2 regions of the Rhizobium sp. ZK1 genome follow, and region 2 is predicted to be linked to the other one. Evidence: predicted binding sites of a transcription regulator. Region 2 holds the regulator's gene; the other holds the start of a gene.
What was found. Region 2 encodes LexA, which represses DNA repair genes until DNA is damaged. Its sites were predicted from a motif close to TGTTCNNNNTGTGTTCNG; they were not measured.

Region 1 (3,414 bases), 1.4 Mb from region 2:
GGCGCCATCTAGCAGTTCAAGGGCGCTGTCGGCAAAGGCATCCTTGCCGACAGCGCCCGCCATATGGACATAGCGGCCTGCGCGTCGGGCAGCGAGCGCCTGATTGGCGCCCTTGCCGCCGGCTGCCGTCGCAAAGCTGTTGCCGGCAACGGTTTCGCCGGGCTTCGGCAGGCGCTCGGTGGTGGCGATGAGGTCCATATTGATGGAGCCGAATACTGTGATCATGGAATGTCCGTCCCTTGCTTCGGGCGCGACACTGCCGAAGTGATTACTCCTCGTCAACCACCCTGAGCTTGAGCAGTCCGGTCCTGCTTTCGACAGATTTCGCCGGCGGCTCACTCACCTGCGGCTGCTTGCCGTCACCACTCGCTTCAAATTCCAGCGCCTCGATCTTCGCGCCGCGCTTGGTGAGCTTGTCCGCCGAGGTAATGATCTGGTCCACGTCGCGCTGCGTCTGGGAAAAATGTCCCTGCAGCTTGCGTACGCGTTCGTCGAGCCGGCCGAGATCGTCCATGAGGAGGGCGACTTCGCCCTGGATGACATGCGCCTGTGCCCGCATGCGCTGGTCTTTCAGAACGGCCTGGATGACCTGGATCGACAGCATCAAGAGCGAAGGCGAGACGATGACGACGCGTGCGCGGTGAGCCTTCTGCACGATCGCCTCGAAATTCTCGTGAATTTCAGCGAAGATCGATTCCGAGGGAACGAAGAGGAAAGCCGTGTCCTGCGTCTCGCCCTGGATCAGATATTTCTCGGAAATATCCTTGATGTGGACTTCCATGTCTCGGCGAAACTGCTGGCCGGCAAGCTTGCCGTCGTCTGCGCCGCCTGCATCGCGGATCGCGTTCCAAGCTTCGAGCGGAAATTTGGCATCGATGACCAGCGGCGGTGCCCCGTTCGGCATCCGGATCGTACAGTCCGGCCGCGAGCCGTTGGAAAGCGTCTGCTGGAAGGCATAGGCGCCCATAGGCAAGCCATCGGCGACGATCGTTTCCATGCGCGACTGGCCGAAAGCCCCGCGCGTCTGCTTGTTGGAAAGAATGGCCTGCAGCCCCACGACATCCTTGGCGAGCGTCTGGATATTGTTCTGGGCGACATCGATCACCGCGAGGCGCTCCTGCAGCTTCTGCAGGTTGTCATGCGTTGATTTTGTCTGCTCGGTCAGCGTCGAGTTCATGCGTTGCGACATGCCGTCGAGCCGCTGGTTGATCGCATGATTGAGTTCGGCCTGCCGTGCACCAAAGACTTCCGTCATGGTCGAGATGCGCCCCTGCATCTCGGCCTGGATTTTTAGAAGTTCGGCCATGCGCGCTTCGCTTTCTGCAGCGCGAAGATGGGCCTCTTCTGCCTCCTCGCGACGAATGCCGGCGCTGCGCAGCGCAAACACGATCGTCACGAGAATGATGACGGCGAGCGCACCGCCAGCGACCGCAAGCACGCCAGGGCTCAGTATGGGCAGGGAAATGGTGAGTGAGTCGGGTGTCATTGTCATACCACACCATAACAAAATGGCCGGCGATATCCAGATCAAAACGTGAACAATCCGCGTTGGCCTTTTTGGCACTATCCAGCTACTTCGCTGTAACAGAAGAAAAATCAGCGATGCGCTTAACGATTGCTCAACCATATTCGCCAAATCTGGCGCCGTTATTCCCTCCGCATCCGCGCCAGATAGAGATCGTCCATGACTCCCCAGCAGACCGACAATGCCCTCAGGCAGCGCCTTGACTTCATTGAGCTTGACGATGAGGCGCGCAAGAACCTCCGGGAGCTGCGGCCGGCGATCTCGGAGCTTCTCGGCGGCGCACTCGACAAATTTTACGGCAAGCTTGCAAAGACCCCGGCTGTCGCAGGCTTTTTCTCCGACAAGGCCCATATGGGCCACGCCAAGAAGCGTCAGCAGGAACATTGGGGCAATCTTTCGGGCGGCAATTTCGACGAGCGCTATGTGAACGGCGTTACGGCCGTCGGCCGCACCCATGCCCGTATCGGCCTGGAGCCGCGCTGGTATATCGGCGGTTATGCGCTCGTCATGTCGGAGCTCGTCCGGGGCCTGATGGAAAAGCAGTGGCCATCGTTCTTTGCCCGCCAGCAGGGAAAGGCGCTCGCCGAAAAGCTGACTGCCGTCATCAAGGCAGCGATGCTCGACATGGATTATTCCATCTCCGTCTATCTCCAGGCGCTCGAGGAAAAACGCCACGCGCTGGAAGAAGAACGCGCCCGCTCCGAAGCAGATCAGGCGCTGGCGCTGGAACATCTGCGCCGCGGCCTCGAAGCGCTGTCGCGCGGCGATCTCGAAGCGACCCTTCCTGCCCATCTGCCCGGCAATTTTCGCCAGATGGCTGAAGACTATAACAGGGCCGTCAACGCTCTTCGCGATTCTTTCACCTCCGTCCGCGCGACCTCCAGCCACATTCTCGAAGGCGCCGATGTGATGTCCAAGGCGACGGACGATCTCGCCTTGCGCACAGCGCAGCAGGCAGCCGGCGTCGAAGAAAGCTCGGCTGCGCTGCAGCAGCTTTCCGTCAGTGTCAGCCAGACTGCTGCCAATGCCGAGAAGGCATCTGGCGCCGTGCGCGAAACGCAGGAGAAAGCCAAGAATTCCGGCGAACTCGTCACCAGCGCCGTTTCGGCCATGGCCGGTATCGAGAAGTCTTCCACCGAGATCGCCAAGATCATCGGCGTCATCGATGAGATCGCTTTCCAGACCAACCTGCTGGCGCTGAACGCCGGCGTCGAAGCCGCCCGTGCCGGTGATGCCGGCAAGGGCTTCGCCGTCGTCGCACAGGAGGTTCGTCAGCTTGCCCAGCGCACGGCCGATGCCGCCAAGGAGATCAAGAACCTGATCTCCGAAAGCTCCACGCAGGTGAACGAGGGCGTCAACATCGTCAGCAGCACCGGTGAGGCGCTGAGCGACATGATCAGCCGCATCGACATCATCAACAGCTTCGTTGCCGATATCGCCGCCGCCGCGCGCGATCAGGCGACCGGCGTCAACGAGGTGAGCGTGGCGATCCGCAATATGGACACCATCACCCAGCAGAATTCCGGCATGGTCGAGCGTACGTCCGCCGAAACCCGCAGGCTGAAGGATGAAGTCGAAAACCTCATCGAACTGCTGCAGCGTTTCCGCGCACGCGCCGAAGGCGGTCAGGCCGCGGGTGTCGCTCGCCGCGCAGCCTGACAATCCGGACAAAATCGGGCAGGCGCTGCAAAAAACCGCAATCCCTGCCCGGCGGATGATTCCCTAGTGTGAAAAGATGGGTTATGGGAACGCCATGACCATCAAGCCACTCATCATTCTTCCCGATCCGGTTCTCCGTCAGGTTTCCAAGCCGATCGAGCGAGTCGATGCCGATCTCCAGCGGCTTTCCGACGACATGCTGGAAACCATGTACGACGCACCGGGCATCG
Region 2 (3,414 bases):
GTGCGTCCGATGCGGGAGAATGCCTTTGCCAAGCTGCCGATCCTCAAACCTGTCCTCATGATTGGCAGCTTCTTCGGCGGCATTTTCCTGACGTCGCTCATCGGCGGTTTCTCGACCGCGCTGTTTTCGATCGAGCATTTTCACCGGCTGACTGCCTACGGCCTGCCGGCAAATCTCGCGGCCATGCCTGTCATTTCCTTCATCGTCATGCCTGCCGGGATGCTGGCGATGCTGCTGATGCCTTTTGGCCTCGATGGCCCGATGTGGCAGGTCGCAGGCTTCGGGCTCGATCTGGTGATAAAAATCGCAAAGACGGTATCGAGCTGGGGCGGCAATATCGATGTGGGCCGTTTGCCCGGCTGGTACTTCCCGACAGCCGTCTTCGGGTTTCTGCTGCTAACCTTGCTCAGAACCAGACTGCGGCACGCCGGAACAGCAATCGTTGCGGTTTCCACGCTTGCCGTCGCGTTGCTTCCGGTCGAGGCGATGCCCGACATCACCATCGCCGAAGATGGCGGCCTGGTTGCTGTTGTCGATGGAGAGGCGATAGCTTCGAATCGCGAAAAGCCTCCTGCCTTCATCTTCGAACAATGGCAGCGGGCGCTTGCCATGGAAGAGCATCGAAAGCCGTTCATGCTCCAGGCTGTCAATGTCCCCGCTGCGCCTGAAGGCAAACGGCTGCAGCTGTCACGGGATCAGCAGGACGAAGCCAGAGCAGCAATGAGACATGCCGCAGCAAGCTCGCCATCGCGCTTCTCCTGCCAGAAGGGCGCCTGGTGCACTACCTTGCTCGGGAATGGAAAGAAACTGACGATCATCGACAATGCAGCCTATCTCGGGCCGGCCTGCGATACGGCCGATATCGTCGTTACCCCTGTCCGTTTGCCGTTTGACCATTGTCGCTCCGGCGCATTGCTCTTTACTGGCGAGACACTACGCAGAACAGGCTCCGTCGAACTTCGTTTTACCGATAAGGGAACTGAGATCACAACTGCATTCGACACGTTGCGACGGCCCTGGATGCGCCACCGTGCCTATGACTGGCGCAGCGACAGTTTCGCAGACGCCAGTACGTCACCGGTCAGTGATAGCGGCGAATGAGGCCGACGAGCTTGCCCTGGACCTTGACGCGATCCGGCGGGAAGATGCGCGTCTCATAAGCGGGGTTTGCTGCTTCGAGTGCAATCGATGCACCCTTGCGGCGAAAACGCTTGAGCGTCGCTTCCTCCTCGTCGACGAGTGCCACGACAATATCACCGGGATTGGCGGTGCTGCCGTTGCGGATGATGACCGTGTCGCCATCGAAGATGCCGGCTTCGATCATCGAGTCGCCACGAACCTCGAGCGCATAATGCTCACCCGAGCCCAGCATGTCGGCGGGAACATTGATGTCGTGCGTATTGTTCTGGATTGCCGAGATCGGCACGCCGGCGGCGATGCGCCCCATGACCGGCACAGAAATCGAATTGCCGTTGTCGGCAGCAGGTGCAGGCTTTGCCGGAGCGGGAGCCAACGGCTGAGGCTTTCCGAGGCTGCCCTCGATGACGCTCGGCGAAAAGCCGCGCCGAGGCTGCAGGCTTGGGCTGTAGGCTTCCGGCAACTTGATGACTTCGAGCGCGCGTGCCCGGTTCGGAAGCCGGCGAATGAAGCCGCGTTCCTCGAGCGCCGTGATCAGCCGGTGAATACCGGATTTCGAGGCCAGATCCAGCGCATCCTTCATCTCATCGAAAGACGGCGGAACGCCTGACTCCTTCATCCTTTCGTGAATGAAAAGAAGGAGTTCCTGTTGTTTGCGCGTGAGCATGGCGTCTAACCCCAGTCTTGAAACAAATCCAGAACGGACACTATATGTTCCATATGTGTTCCGCAAGTGGCTAAATTTTCGTAAAACTTCTGTTCATTCTGCTGAGAATTTTATTTTTATCTGCGGAAAGCCTGCCCGGCCTTGCTTCGTAGCGCCTGCTGAAGCACATCATCCTGGTGATGCTGGAGAGTAGCTGATGACCCAGGATATGCTTCCGATCGATCATCTCGTTTTGCCGGTTACCGATATCGAGCTTGCCCGCGAAAGGCTGGGCAAGCTCGGTTTCACCGTCGCGCCCGATGCCCGCCATCCCTTCGGCACTGAAAATGCCTGTGTTTTCTTTACCGATAAAACCTACCTTGAGCCATTGGGTGTCGCGAGTGTGGAGGAGAGCGAGGAGACGGCGCGTGAGGGCAATGTGTTCACTGCCCGCAATCAGGCTTTCCGTTTCCGCTGCGGCAGCGAGGGACTGTCCGCCATCGCCTTTGTGACAGCGGATGCGAAGCACGAACACGCTCGATTCGTGAAGAGTGGCATCAGTGCAGGTTCTGTGCTGCAGTTCGAACGTTCCGTGAAAATGCCTGACGGTGCAGAAAGTGTTGCCGGCTTCCGGCTCGCTTTCGCTGGTGACCTCCGGGCACCGGATTTTTTTCTCTTCGCTGTCGAGCGCATCAACCCGCTTCCGGCCGACCGCAGCGCGCTGGAGATCCATGCCAATGGCGTGACAGGCATTGCCGAGATCGCGCTCGCGGCGCCCGAGCCGACAGCTTTCGGCGAGTTCGTTCGCGCGGCGGCAAAAGCCGCTTCTGCGGATGTCACGAGTTTCGGGCTGGAGGTGCCGACCGGAAACGCAAAGATCAGCCTGATGACCCCAGAGGGGCTGGAGGCCTATTTCGATCTGGCGACGCCGGATAGCGATCGCGGCCTGCGCGGCCGGGCGATCCTCTTTGCGGTTGCTGATCTGGCCGTGACAGAAGCGCATTTGGCTGCTAACGGGGTGACCTATACACGCAAGGCCAACCGTATTCTTGTGAAGCCCGCGCCCGGTCAGGGCACGCTCTTCGCCTTCGAGGAAACACCATGAGCTCCAATACCAATGCAGAGGTCCGGATCGGCGAGGGCGCTGGCCAGGTTCTGTTTTCCAATTCTGCCAAGCTTTCGCTCATCGCTGGTCCGTGCCAGATGGAAAGCCGCGAGCATGCCTTCATGGTCGGCGGCACGCTGAAGGAGCTGTGCGACAAGCTCGGTATCGGCCTCGTCTACAAGACCTCCTATGACAAGGCAAACCGCACCTCGATTTCCGCCAAGCGCGGTATCGGCCTCGAAAAGGCGATGGAGGTTTTCGACGACCTCAAGAAAGAATTCGGCTTTCCTGTCCTGACGGATGTTCATACGGCAGAACAATGCGCCATTGTCGCTGAAACCGTCGACGTGCTGCAGATCCCGGCCTTCCTCTGCCGCCAGACGGATCTTCTCGTTGCCGCCGCCAAGACCGGCCGCGTCGTCAACGTCAAGAAAGGCCAGTTCCTCGCGCCCTGGGACATGAAGAATGTCCTCGGCAAGCTGAATGCCAGCGGCAATCCGAATATATTGCTTTGCGAGCGCGGTGT

Region 1: ACK9YZ_RS00280 (DNA recombination protein RmuC) is a predicted target of LexA. The motif match lies at 1,524-1,541, and genes of this name have one in related genera.

What each region holds. Positions count from the first base shown of each region.
Region 1 covers NZ_CP180586.1:54,993-58,406, forward strand. Annotated here, with positions in the region: gene ACK9YZ_RS00275 (ribokinase) at 1-225, opposite strand, end outside; gene ACK9YZ_RS00280 (DNA recombination protein RmuC) at 269-1,492, opposite strand; gene ACK9YZ_RS00285 (globin-coupled sensor protein) at 1,685-3,184, shown strand; gene def (peptide deformylase) at 3,279-3,414, shown strand, end outside.
Region 2 covers NZ_CP180586.1:1,501,820-1,505,233, forward strand. Annotated here, with positions in the region: gene ACK9YZ_RS07795 (ComEC/Rec2 family competence protein) at 1-1,101, shown strand, start outside; gene lexA (transcriptional repressor LexA) at 1,082-1,804, opposite strand; gene ACK9YZ_RS07805 (VOC family protein) at 2,001-2,888, shown strand; gene kdsA (3-deoxy-8-phosphooctulonate synthase) at 2,885-3,414, shown strand, end outside.